DNA from 2 places in the Lysinibacillus sp. FSL K6-3209 genome. Region 1 is predicted to be linked to the other one. Evidence: a T-box and tRNA genes for the amino acid it is inferred to sense, from the RefSeq annotation. Region 1 holds a T-box; the other holds one or more tRNA genes.
The links. The T-box of region 1 lies ahead of proS (proline--tRNA ligase). A T-box ahead of a tRNA ligase gene usually reads a tRNA of that ligase, here a tRNA-Pro.
Positions count from the first base shown of each region.

Region 1 (6,765 bases):
AGAGCTAATCATTAAATTTGTCATCTATGACTCATGACAGTTATCCTTTTTTCCAATCATTAACTATTATACCTAAAATACTAAAAATGTAAATATATTCATAAATATTAATACCTATTAACAATATAATGCATTAATTTACATAATTACGCAACTATAGTTTCATAAATTTTATTAGTACAAATATAGCAAGAAAGAATTTAAGTAACTCACTATAAATGCTGTATTTCATAAAGGATACGCTCTATTGACAGGTAAAAATAAATTAAAAGGAATGTTACACAGTGTAAAGAAGAGCTTTTTTCAATAGGTGACTGCATTATTGTTTCCATATGAGGGACAGCCTCAAAATCAGCTATATACATCAAGACGAGAAAAGCAATATCGCCGGATTTTTTCAGTTTTTGGAAGGAGCTATTCTGGAGACTACAAATACAAGCATTAAAATGTTAGTAGAAGATACATTTCAAAGAGAGGAAATCATAACGAAATACTCTAAATCTAAGCACAATTCAGTTAGAAGAGGCTAGGACCAAGAGAAAAAGTGTTAGATTGATGGCAATCAATCTAACACTTTTTTGCTACGCCGTTATTGTCCGCTTCGGCGGTGCTTTCCGCTCAGCACAGTAAGCCGTAACCCTCCTCGCTAACGCGCGAAATGCCCGCGTCTTACGCTGTGTGCGTTCTGAGCAGGAGTCACCGCCTTCGCTACCAACAACTAGTGAACACTTCTATTTTTTTGCAAATAGCCAAGTTCCCATAATAGCAAAAATTTACGAACACCTTTCCTCTGTTCCTTAAATTTTTTTAGTTATGTCCCAGCCTCTTTGTCAATACTTTGAGCATGTTAACATGCTTTCTACCATACAAAGTTAGATTTAGTAAGCACGGGCGAACCAAACTGTATGTTGTGCTTCTTTCCCACAATGAATGCAAGTATGCTTTGTAACGGGTGGGTTGAATGGTATATTACGAGTTGTAAATTTTGTTTCTTCTTTTACCTTTTCTTCACACACATCATCTCCACACCAACCCGCTAAAATCCAACCTGGGATTGTTTCATTTTGTTCTGATTGAGCTAAATGCTGTTTTAACTGTTCCATTGAATCGATATGGGTATGAGAGTTGTTTGAACGGAAAGCTCTTGCTTTTTCAAATAGGCGCGTTTGCATCGTTTCAAGTTCTGTTTCTATGCTTTCTACAATTGTTTCTAAAGAAACAGATACTTTTTCTTCTTCATCTCGGGCTTTCATTAAGCCTTGCTGATTTTCTAAATCACGTGGTCCCAATTCAATACGCACAGGTACACCTTTTAGCTCCCATTCATTAAACTTATAACCAGGTGATTGGTCTGAATCATCAAGACGCACACGGATGCCCTTTGCTTTTAACGCAGTAAAAATTTCATCCAATTTCTCAATAATCCCAGGGTTCTTTTTCCAAGGACCAACTGGGATTAACACAACTTGCGTTGGAGCGATTCTTGGTGGTAAAACAAGTCCTTGTTCATCACCATGCACCATAATAACAGAACCAATTAATCGAGTAGATGTTCCCCATGATGTTGTATGCACATGGACATGTTTATTTTCTTTGTTTAAATATTTGATATCAAAAGCTTCGGCAAATTTTGTGCCTAAATAATGAGATGTCCCTGCTTGTACGGCCTTGCCATCCTTCATCATAGCTTCAATTGAAAATGTATCAACTGCTCCAGCAAAACGTTCTGACGGTGTTTTTTGTCCATCATAGACAGGAATTGCTAATAATCCTTCCACAACTTCTTTATAAATAGCTAACATTTGCATTGTTTCTTTCCGTGCATCTTCTTCATCAACATGCGCCGTATGGCCTTCTTGCCATAAAAATTCCGAAGTACGGATAAACGGCAGCGTTTTCTTTTCCCAACGGAATACATTGGCCCATTGATTGATTAAAACAGGAAGGTCTCGATAACTTTTAATCCAGTTTGAATACAAATGCCCAATCATTGTTTCCGAAGTTGGGCGCAGCGCTAAACGCTCTTCTAATTGTTCACCTGCCGCTTCGGTCACCCAAGGAAGCTCTGGCGAAAATCCTTCAATATGATCCTTTTCCTTTTGGAAAAAAGATTCTGGAATAAGCATCGGGAAGTAGGCATTGCGGTGACCTGTTTCCTTAAAACGCTTATCCATCTCCGCTTGAATATGTTCCCACAGTTCATAGCCGTCTGGTTTAAAGGCAATACAACCACGAACCGGCGTATAATCCATTAAATCCGCCTTTTGTATCGTTTCCACATACCATTTTGAAAAATCATTTGTTTTTTGAGACATCTTTTTTCCTCCTATTTTGAAAAAATCTATTTCACTTCGACAAAATAGCATCTAGACTTTATTCGAGCCTGCTCAAACAGCTCCTTTTAAAATCTATGTTACCCAGCGAAGCATTTAACTTAATTCGGTCAAGGCATGCATCCAAATCAAGTTCATAAAAAAAGCATAAAGCATCCTAATAAAGGACGTCTTTACGCTAGTTGACGTGGTACCACCTTAGTTCGGCATAATTAATAATATGCCCTCTAAACGTTTGTAACGAAACGACTCGGTTAGTTGTTAACTGACATCTCCGTGGTAGGGTTCAATAAGAAGGGGTGCTATAGCTCTCAGCCTAGGCTATATTTTCTGTTTCACATTTCTTATTTACTTAGTCACATCATCGATTGTATATGTATACATTAATATACCAATTTGCTAAATGTAATTCAATCATTACGATAGGTCATTGAATGATAAAATATAGTTTGCATACTATTACGCTAGCTCTTGTATCAGCTTACCCAAATTCCCCTATTTTTAATAAATGCTTTACTATACCAGCATAAAAACATTTTGATGTTTTCATTAAATCAAGTAGAATGAGTTTGAAACAGTTATGTGAAAGGTGATTAGATGCAACGTCAACTAACAGAAAAATTATGGCGTGAAGAAAAATATCGCGTTATGTTTCATAGCCAAAAGCATTACAATCAACTCCGTCTGGCCATGCGCGACATGATGAGCCATGAACAAATTAAACAATTAATCGAAGTTGCATTACAACAAACGCCAACTGAAGGCAGCATGCGCAATGCTTGTCAGCATATGTGGGGGTATTTTCGTAAAGTAGCCTCAATAGAAGAAAAACGAACATACGAGCAACTGCTTCTTACTTGTCAAATACCAGCGCTTCTTTGTTTTTTACAACAATTAGCCATTCAATATAACGTTACTTATTTACGTGAAAGTACTATTTTACAAATACAGTAGCAGTAGTTATTGCCTAAATGCAAGCCTACGAACAAGTGGCTCGCCCTTTAATATTAAGCTCTTAGGAGAATCTATATGAACACCAATAAGGACAACGAGGACATTATCTTTCTTACTAATCTAACCGAACGTATAATGCATCCATTTTATAATAAACAAATCGTCTTTACAGGGGCTCTTTCTACGATGACACGCGCAGAAGCTGCAAAAAAAGCACGAGCTTGTGGCGGTTTAATGCAAGGGGCTGTCACTAAGGACACCGCTTTTGTTATTCTCGGTCATAACCGACGAGGCAAAAGCACGAAACATTTAAAAGCAGAGCAACTCATCCAACTTGGATACGACATTCAAATTATTGCTGAAGATGATTTTATTTGGCTTATTTCCATGCAAAAAGAGTATATACCTTCTTCAATCCTAGAAATATCAAAAAATGCACTCCAAAAATAAAAAACTGAAAGAGGACACCTTGTGCCTCCCTTTCAGTTATTCTTTGATAGAAAAATATTGGCGCACCCTACTAACAATCATATAATCCTTTCTTTTAATAACATAAATGCTTCTGCAGCCTCAAAGCCACTTGCAGCACCACGAACATAAGCAAGTGATGAAACAGCTTTTTCACTTCTTGGAAATGGAAAGTTACTAATTTCTGATTCATAAATATTCATAATTTCAATCTTACGCTCTAAATAGTCTTTAATATCAACATAAACATTAGGTCTAAAATTGTTTGCATCAGGATTTATTGTAAAATCCGTTTCAGATAAAGTTTCATAAGCTAATACTTTTTCTACAGATGAGTATCTAAACCATTTAGTACAAGCCATAGTTGCATCAAACACAAATTTATGATCAGAATGAATGTCACTTGGATAGGGTACGTATATTATGTTTGGTTGAATTTTATGAAAAACACTACTAATTGCTCCAATTAAATTACTTTCTGGGACTTGGTCTAACATAGCCGCTTCAAATCCCAACTCAAAGGTTTCATTGAAGTTATATTGCTTTGCCACCTTTGCAATTTCCTTAGCTCTTTTCAATTTAGCTTCTTCTTTAAAAAAGCTACCCATAGTAGTAATAATTAGCCAAAAAATTTTATCACCATGCTCTACATGTTTTAAAATAGTACCCCCACACCCTAGCGTTTCATCATCTGGGTGAGGCGTTACAATCACGACATTTTTACTCATTCATCTAAGTCCTCCAATGGGTCTGTTATTTTATATATAAAATCACTGTAATTTAAATTTTGTAAAAATTTTAATGCTCTTTGTGTGGATTGACCGTCCCCGTAAATAGATTTTACATTTTGTAATTTTTCTATATAATCCACATTTGATAGTCTATGAATTGCATTTTTTATCGATTGTTTAGAACTATCAACAAATAGAACGTTTTCAGTAGAATATCTTCCGACTTGCCGATTACCTACATTAATTACTGGCTTTTTTATCATAGGTGCTTCATAAATCCCCATACTTGAATTTCCAATTAAAAAAGAACTATTTCTAAAAAGATTTACAAATATATCTCTTGGAAGGTTTTTATACATAAAAAAATTAGTATCAGAAGAATATTTTTTTAATGTATTGATAATCTCTACTTGACCACTATCCGAATTTGGATATCCTACAAATGTAAAAATATTTTTTTCTTTTAAAACATCCAATATATTACTCAAATGTTCTCCAGAGTCCCGCTCATGTTGTGCTTCAGGATGAAAAATCAACAATGCATAATCTTCAATATCCATTGAAATACCTATCTTATTAAACACTTCTTCTTTAGTTAAAATGGGTGTATCTTTAAATTTGTCTAATGAAGGGCTACCAATGTTAAAAATTCTTGATTTTTCTTCGCCCATTGCAAGCAATCTTTTTTCTGAAACTTCATTAGATACAAAATGAATATTAGCTAATTTGGAAGTAGCGTGGCGGATAGGGTTATCTACATGACCGTCCGTACTATGATCGCCTCCAAAAAAATGCGCGACAGGTATATTTAAATAGGTCCCAATCGTTGCTCCAGTTAGGACTTCCTCTCTATCACCAACTACAATTATTAAATCTGGATTATAATCTACTATTGAATGGATGGCTCCTTGCATTAGAATAGATAAAGACTTGACCCTACCAGCAAGACTATTAGAGTCTAATAAAGATTCAATTTTTGCTAAAATAGGAATGCCATCCTTTATTATTTCTTGCACAGAGTATGCCATCGTTTCAGAAAGATGTGCACCACTAACAATTAATTTTAGTTCAAAACCCTCGATTTTATTTATTTCGCTATATAATTTGCTTAGTAAATCATAGTCTGAACGAATTCCAGTAAAAGCAACTATTTTTTTAATAGACATCTGAATCACCCATAAAAATGTTCCACGATTTATAAGAACGAATGTTTATATTCTCACCAAGGCTTCTAGCTCCAAAATATGTAATAGGCATAGTATTTGTAAACCCAATTCTCTCAAAAGCACTATGAAGTGGATCATTTACATTTAGCCAGCAATTTATTTGCTCTTTTTTCTGCTCTTTAAAAATATTTATTAATTTCTTTATTAATTTAATTTTATCAACATCCGTTAATCCGTTGATTTCAACAATATCTATACTAGCTCCATATTCCTTATAAATAATATTAGCTCGATATACATCTAAATCTTTCAAATAATAATTGTAATATTCATTTACAGGATTATTTAAATAACGCCATTTATAATACGCTGAACTTTTTTTGACCTGATATTGTTTTTCTTTAGAAAACATAACTATTTTGTCAAAGCTATTGTCAAAACCATAACTATAAAGATCATCTAAATCATTCATTTTTGCTGTGGATAGATTTAATGTAAATGTCGGAATTTCATAAATATCTTGCCACTGTAGTTTATTTTTAAAAATGCCATGAGAGTTATTATTAGGAAACCCCCAAATTAAACTGTAATTTCTTCTAATCATCTCTTGATATAATAGTTCAGCTAATTTAGTAAATAAACCGAGACCGTTATAATCAGGATGTGTCATTGTTGTCATTGACAGTGCAGCTTTATATGTAGTTTTATCATTCTCTATTAAATGAGGTGAAGCAGAATAATTTGCAATAATTTTATTATTATCTATCGCAACAGCAACTAATAAATCATCACAAGGATTATCATAATACCTCCATTTTAGAAAATTCGGATGAATATCACGATTAAATGAAATTCTAAAAAGTTCATTTAGTGACTCTAAATAATATATAAAATCATTCTTAGTTAATATCTTTATTTCCATTGTCGTCCCCTCTCTAATCCTTTATCTTTAACAACAACATTTAAACAATAACACAATTTAACATTATTGTTTATATAAAATAAAAATACCAATAAAAACATTTGATTACCCCGTACTTTTTATCTGTTTATCTATCCCTTAAAATTTATTTCACTACATTTCTTGTTTTGTAGAATATTGGGTTATAATAA
Region 1 is NZ_CP150264.1:1,269,696-1,276,460, reverse strand. It holds gene proS (proline--tRNA ligase) at 879-2,315, opposite strand; T-box leader at 2,494-2,707, opposite strand; gene MHH88_RS06055 (YbgA family protein) at 2,931-3,287, shown strand; gene MHH88_RS06050 (BRCT domain-containing protein) at 3,363-3,737, shown strand; gene MHH88_RS06045 (PIG-L deacetylase family protein) at 3,815-4,483, opposite strand; gene neuC (UDP-N-acetylglucosamine 2-epimerase) at 4,480-5,652, opposite strand; gene MHH88_RS06035 (GNAT family N-acetyltransferase) at 5,642-6,574, opposite strand.

Region 2 (6,765 bases), 1.1 Mb from region 1:
AAAAAATAAATGTGTTTGTTACAATTTCAATGTCGTTTTATCCAGTTTTCAAAGAACAAATAAAAATTGGTGGAGCCTAGCGGGATCGAACCGCTGACCTCCTGCGTGCAAGGCAGGCGCTCTCCCAGCTGAGCTAAGGCCCCAAGAGGTTATATATGGTGGGCCTAAATGGACTCGAACCATCGACCTCACGCTTATCAGGCGTGCGCTCTAACCAGCTGAGCTATAGGCCCTCTTGGAAGTTTTATAAAGTTAGTTATAAACCTTCAAAACTGAACGCAAAACGTAATCTTACAAACCCAAGGTTTGTATTCCGAAAATATCCTTAGAAAGGAGGTGATCCAGCCGCACCTTCCGATACGGCTACCTTGTTACGACTTCACCCCAATCATCTATCCCACCTTCGGCGGCTGGCTCCAAAAGGTTACCTCACCGACTTCGGGTGTTACAAACTCTCGTGGTGTGACGGGCGGTGTGTACAAGGCCCGGGAACGTATTCACCGCGGCATGCTGATCCGCGATTACTAGCGATTCCGGCTTCATGTAGGCGAGTTGCAGCCTACAATCCGAACTGAGAACGACTTTATCGGATTAGCTCCCTCTCGCGAGTTGGCAACCGTTTGTATCGTCCATTGTAGCACGTGTGTAGCCCAGGTCATAAGGGGCATGATGATTTGACGTCATCCCCACCTTCCTCCGGTTTGTCACCGGCAGTCACCTTAGAGTGCCCAACTAAATGATGGCAACTAAGATCAAGGGTTGCGCTCGTTGCGGGACTTAACCCAACATCTCACGACACGAGCTGACGACAACCATGCACCACCTGTCACCGTTGTCCCCGAAGGGAAAACCATATCTCTACAGTGGTCAACGGGATGTCAAGACCTGGTAAGGTTCTTCGCGTTGCTTCGAATTAAACCACATGCTCCACCGCTTGTGCGGGCCCCCGTCAATTCCTTTGAGTTTCAGTCTTGCGACCGTACTCCCCAGGCGGAGTGCTTAATGCGTTAGCTGCAGCACTAAGGGGCGGAAACCCCCTAACACTTAGCACTCATCGTTTACGGCGTGGACTACCAGGGTATCTAATCCTGTTTGCTCCCCACGCTTTCGCGCCTCAGTGTCAGTTACAGACCAGATAGTCGCCTTCGCCACTGGTGTTCCTCCAAATCTCTACGCATTTCACCGCTACACTTGGAATTCCACTATCCTCTTCTGCACTCAAGTCTCCCAGTTTCCAATGACCCTCCACGGTTGAGCCGTGGGCTTTCACATCAGACTTAAGAAACCACCTGCGCGCGCTTTACGCCCAATAATTCCGGACAACGCTTGCCACCTACGTATTACCGCGGCTGCTGGCACGTAGTTAGCCGTGGCTTTCTAATAAGGTACCGTCAAGGTACAGCCAGTTACTACTGTACTTGTTCTTCCCTTACAACAGAGTTTTACGAACCGAAATCCTTCTTCACTCACGCGGCGTTGCTCCATCAGGCTTTCGCCCATTGTGGAAGATTCCCTACTGCTGCCTCCCGTAGGAGTCTGGGCCGTGTCTCAGTCCCAGTGTGGCCGATCACCCTCTCAGGTCGGCTACGCATCGTCGCCTTGGTGAGCCGTTACCTCACCAACTAGCTAATGCGCCGCGGGCCCATCCTATAGCGACAGCCGAAACCGTCTTTCAGTATTGTCCCATGAGGGACAATAGATTATTCGGTATTAGCCCCGGTTTCCCGGAGTTATCCCAAACTATAAGGTAGGTTGCCCACGTGTTACTCACCCGTCCGCCGCTAACGTCAAAGGAGCAAGCTCCTTCTCTGTTCGCTCGACTTGCATGTATTAGGCACGCCGCCAGCGTTCGTCCTGAGCCAGGATCAAACTCTCCATAAAAGAAATTTGATTAGCTCAAATTGTTTTGCTGGCATCAATTTTGATGTCCAAAATTTTGTTTCGTTCACTAACATAAGATAGCTAATAAAAACTATATTGATTACGTTTTGCTTGTTCAGTTTTCAAGGTTCATTTACATTAATTGGTGGAGCCTAGCGGGATCGAACCGCTGACCTCCTGCGTGCAAGGCAGGCGCTCTCCCAGCTGAGCTAAGGCCCCATAAATTGTATTTTAGGAAATGGTCGGGAAGACAGGATTCGAACCTGCGACCCCTTGGTCCCAAACCAAGTGCTCTACCAAGCTGAGCTACTTCCCGTTTATTTATTGGCGCGCCCGGCAGGAGTCGAACCCACAACCTTCTGATCCGTAGTCAGACGCTCTATCCAATTGAGCTACGGGCGCTAAATATTAAAAATGGTGCCGAGGGCCGGAATCGAACCGGCACGGTAGTCACCTACCGCAGGATTTTAAGTCCTGTGCGTCTGCCAGTTCCGCCACCCCGGCACATTTGGAGCGGAAGACGAGGTTCGAACTCGCGACCCCCACCTTGGCAAGGTGGTGTTCTACCACTGAACTACTTCCGCATGTGCATAAGATTATTTATCCTGGCAATTATTATTTTAATATATAAATGGTGCGGGTGAAGGGAGTCGAACCCCCACGCCTTGCGGCGCTAGATCCTAAGTCTAGTGCGTCTGCCAATTCCGCCACACCCGCATATTATTGTTGGCAATTAAAATGGTGAGCCATGAAGGACTCGAACCTTCGACCCTCTGATTAAAAGTCAGATGCTCTACCAACTGAGCTAATGGCTCAAAAAATGGTGCCGGCTATAGGAATCGAACCCACGACCTACTGATTACAAGTCAGTTGCTCTACCTGCTGAGCTAAACCGGCATATGGTGGAGGATGACGGGCTCGAACCGCCGACCCTCTGCTTGTAAGGCAGATGCTCTCCCAGCTGAGCTAATCCTCCTGGGTATTATGCCTAGCGACGTCCTACTCTCACAGGGGGAAGCCCCCAACTACCATCGGCGCTAAAGAGCTTAACTTCCGTGTTCGGTATGGGAACGGGTGTGACCTCTTTGCCATCATCACTAGACTATTTAAAAGACAAGATTCATTATAACATAAAATATTATAATTACAAGCTTTTTTTTAAAACTTACTTGTTCTTTCAAAACTGGATAAACGGTTCATTGAATGTTTCAAACTTTTTGGTTAAGTCCTCGATCGATTAGTATTCGTCAGCTCCATGTGTCACCACACTTCCACCTCGAACCTATCTACCTCATCGTCTTTGAGGGATCTTACTTACTTGCGTAATGGGAAATCTCATCTTGAGGGGGGCTTCATGCTTAGATGCTTTCAGCACTTATCCCGTCCACACATAGCTACCCAGCGATGCCTTTGGCAAGACAACTGGTACACCAGCGGTGTGTCCATCCCGGTCCTCTCGTACTAAGGACAGCTCCTCTCAAATTTCCTACGCCCACGACGGATAGGGACCGAACTGTCTCACGACGTTCTGAACCCAGCTCGCGTACCGCTTTAATGGGCGAACAGCCCAACCCTTGGGACCGACTACAGCCCCAGGATGCGATGAGCCGACATCGAGGTGCCAAACCTCCCCGTCGATGTGGACTCTTGGGGGAGATAAGCCTGTTATCCCCGGGGTAGCTTTTATCCGTTGAGCGATGGCCCTTCCATGCGGAACCACCGGATCACTAAGCCCGTCTTTCGACCCTGCTCGACTTGTAGGTCTCGCAGTCAAGCTCCCTTGTGCCTTTACACTCTACGAATGATTTCCAACCATTCTGAGGGAACCTTTGGGCGCCTCCGTTACCTTTTAGGAGGCGACCGCCCCAGTCAAACTGTCCGCCTGACACTGTCTCCTGCCCCGCTAAGGGGCATGGGTTAGAATTTCAATACAACCAGGGTAGTATCCCACCGACGCCTCCTTCGAAGCTGGCGCTCCGAGATCTCTGGCTCCTACCTATCCTGTACAAGTTGTACCAAAATTCAATATCAGGCTACAGTAAAGCTCCACGGGGTCTTTCCGTCCTGTCGCGGGTAACCTGCATCTTCACAGGTACTATAATTTCACCGAGTCTCTCGTTGAGACAGTGCCCAGATCGTTACGCCTTTCGTGCGGGTCGGAACTTACCCGACAAGGAATTTCGCTACCTTAGGACCGTTATAGTTACGGCCGCCGTTTACTGGGGCTTCAATTCGCAGCTTCGCTTGCGCTAACCACTCCTCTTAACCTTCCAGCACCGGGCAGGCGTCAGCCCCTATACGTCACCTTACGGTTTTGCAGAGACCTGTGTTTTTGCTAAACAGTCGCCTGGGCCTATTCACTGCGGCTCTCATGCGCTTGCACGCTCAAGAGCACCCCTTCTCCCGAAGTTACGGGGTCATTTTGCCGAGTTCCTTAACGAGAGTTCTCTCGCACACCTTAGGATTCTCTCCTCGACTACCTGTGTCGGTTTGCGGTACGGGCACCTCTCACCTCGATAGAGGCTTTTCTTGGCAGTGTGAAATCAGGAACTTCGTCCATACGGACTCGCCATCACAGCTCAACGTTACAGTGTGCGGATTTGCCTACACACACGCCTTACTGCTTGGACGCGCACAACCAACGGCGCGCTTACCCTATCCTACTGCGTCCCCCCATTTCTCAAACGGTGAGGAGGTGGTACAGGAATATCAACCTGTTGTCCATCGCCTACGCCTATCGGCCTCGGCTTAGGTCCCGACTAACCCTGAGCGGACGAGCCTTCCTCAGGAAACCTTAGTCATACGGTGGACGGGATTCTCACCCGTCTTTCGCTACTCATACCGGCATTCTCACTTCTAAGCGCTCCACCAGTCCTTCCGGTCTGACTTCAACGCACTTAGAACGCTCTCCTACCACTGACATCGTAGATGTCAATCCACAGCTTCGGTGAATCGTTTAGCCCCGATACATTTTCGGCGCAGCGTCACTCGACCAGTGAGCTATTACGCACTCTTTAAATGATGGCTGCTTCTAAGCCAACATCCTGGTTGTCTGTGCAACGCCACATCCTTTTCCACTTAACGATTACTTTGGGACCTTAGCTGGTGGTCTGGGCTGTTTCCCTTTTGACTACGGATCTTATCACTCGCAGTCTGACTCCCGTGTATAAATATCTGGCATTCGGAGTTTGTCTGAATTCGGTAAACCGGGATGGCCCCCTAGTCCAAACAGTGCTCTACCTCCAGTATTCTCATCACGAGGCTAGCCCTAAAGCTATTTCGGAGAGAACCAGCTATCTCCAAGTTCGATTGGAATTTCTCCGCTACCCACACCTCATCCCCGCACTTTTCAACGTGCGTGGGTTCGGGCCTCCAGTAAGTGTTACCTCACCTTCACCCTGGACATGGGTAGATCACCTGGTTTCGGGTCTACGACCACGTACTAATTCGCCCTATTCAGACTCGCTTTCGCTGCGGCTCCGCCTTCTAAAGCTTAACCTCGCACGTAATCGTAACTCGCCGGTTCATTCTACAAAAGGCACGCTATCACCCATTAACGGGCTCTAACTACTTGTAGGCACACGGTTTCAGGATCTCTTTCACTCCCCTCCCGGGGTGCTTTTCACCTTTCCCTCACGGTACTGGTTCACTATCGGTCACTAGGTAGTATTTAGCCTTGGGAGATGGTCCTCCCGGATTCCGACGGAATTTCACGTGTTCCGCCGTACTCAGGATCCACTCTGGAGGGAATGAACTTTCGACTACAGGGCTTTTACCTGCTCTGGCGGACCTTTCCAAGTCGCTTCATCTAACTCATTCCTTTGTAACTCCGTATAGAGTGTCCTACAACCCCAAGAGGCAAGCCTCTTGGTTTGGGCTCTTCCCGTTTCGCTCGCCGCTACTCAGGGAATCGATTTTTCTTTCTCTTCCTCCAGGTACTTAGATGTTTCAGTTCCCTGGGTCTGCCTTCAAGACGCTATGTATTCACGTCAAGATACTACGCGATTAAACGTAGTGGGTTCCCCCATTCGGAAATCTCCGGATCAAAGCTCACTTACAGCTCCCCGAAGCATATCGGTGTTAGTGCCGTCCTTCTTCGGCTCCTAGTGCCAAGGCATTCGCCGTGCGCCCTTAATAACTTAACCTGCAGCTTCCGATATACATCGTAATCCAGCGTCAGCTTCATTCATTCGGTCAGTCACGTACAGAGGTACGCTCCTTCTCTCACTCAATCGCTTCCTTGTCTTACTCGTATCTCGAAACCTTCATTTGTTATTAAGCCTAAAAACTTAATTTAAAAAATAAATGTGTTTGTTACAATTTCAATGTCGTTTTATCCAGTTTTCAAAGAACAAATTCACTACCTGTTTCTACTTCTTCGCAAATTTGCGACGAAAGCGTAGCGACAGGAGCACAGTTTTGAAGTATTTCATCGTAATGATAAACCTTCAAAACTGAACGCAAAACGTAATCTTACAAACCCAAGGTTTGTATTCCGAAAATATCCTTAGAAAGGAGGTGATCCAGCCGCACCTTCCGATACGGCTACCTTGTTACGACTTCACCCCAATCATCTATCCCACCTTCGGCGGCTGGCTCCAAAAGGTTACCTCACCGACTTCGGGTGTTACAAACTCTCGTGGTGTGACGGGCGGTGTGTACAAGGCCCGGGAACGTATTCACCGCGGCATGCTGATCCGCGATTACTAGCGATTCCGGCTTCATGTAGGCGAGTTGCAGCCTACAATCCGAACTGAGAACGACTTTATCGGATTAGCTCCCTCTCGCGAGTTGGCAACCGTTTGTATCGTCCATTGTAGCACGTGTGTAGCCCAGGTCATAAGGGGCATGATGATTTGACGTCATCCCCACCTTCCTCCGGTT
Region 2 is NZ_CP150264.1:162,861-169,625, reverse strand. It holds tRNA gene MHH88_RS01000 (tRNA-Ala) at 68-143, opposite strand; tRNA gene MHH88_RS00995 (tRNA-Ile) at 157-233, opposite strand; rRNA gene MHH88_RS00990 (16S ribosomal RNA) at 330-1,881, opposite strand; tRNA gene MHH88_RS00985 (tRNA-Ala) at 2,025-2,100, opposite strand; tRNA gene MHH88_RS00980 (tRNA-Pro) at 2,121-2,197, opposite strand; tRNA gene MHH88_RS00975 (tRNA-Arg) at 2,207-2,283, opposite strand; tRNA gene MHH88_RS00970 (tRNA-Leu) at 2,297-2,385, opposite strand; tRNA gene MHH88_RS00965 (tRNA-Gly) at 2,391-2,465, opposite strand; tRNA gene MHH88_RS00960 (tRNA-Leu) at 2,514-2,598, opposite strand; tRNA gene MHH88_RS00955 (tRNA-Lys) at 2,621-2,696, opposite strand; tRNA gene MHH88_RS00950 (tRNA-Thr) at 2,703-2,778, opposite strand; tRNA gene MHH88_RS00945 (tRNA-Val) at 2,782-2,857, opposite strand; rRNA gene rrf (5S ribosomal RNA) at 2,868-2,983, opposite strand; rRNA gene MHH88_RS00935 (23S ribosomal RNA) at 3,099-6,026, opposite strand; rRNA gene MHH88_RS00930 (16S ribosomal RNA) at 6,393-6,765, opposite strand, start outside.
Region 2: it has a tRNA-Pro gene. The T-box ahead of proS (proline--tRNA ligase) is inferred to sense a tRNA for this amino acid. The anticodon was not compared.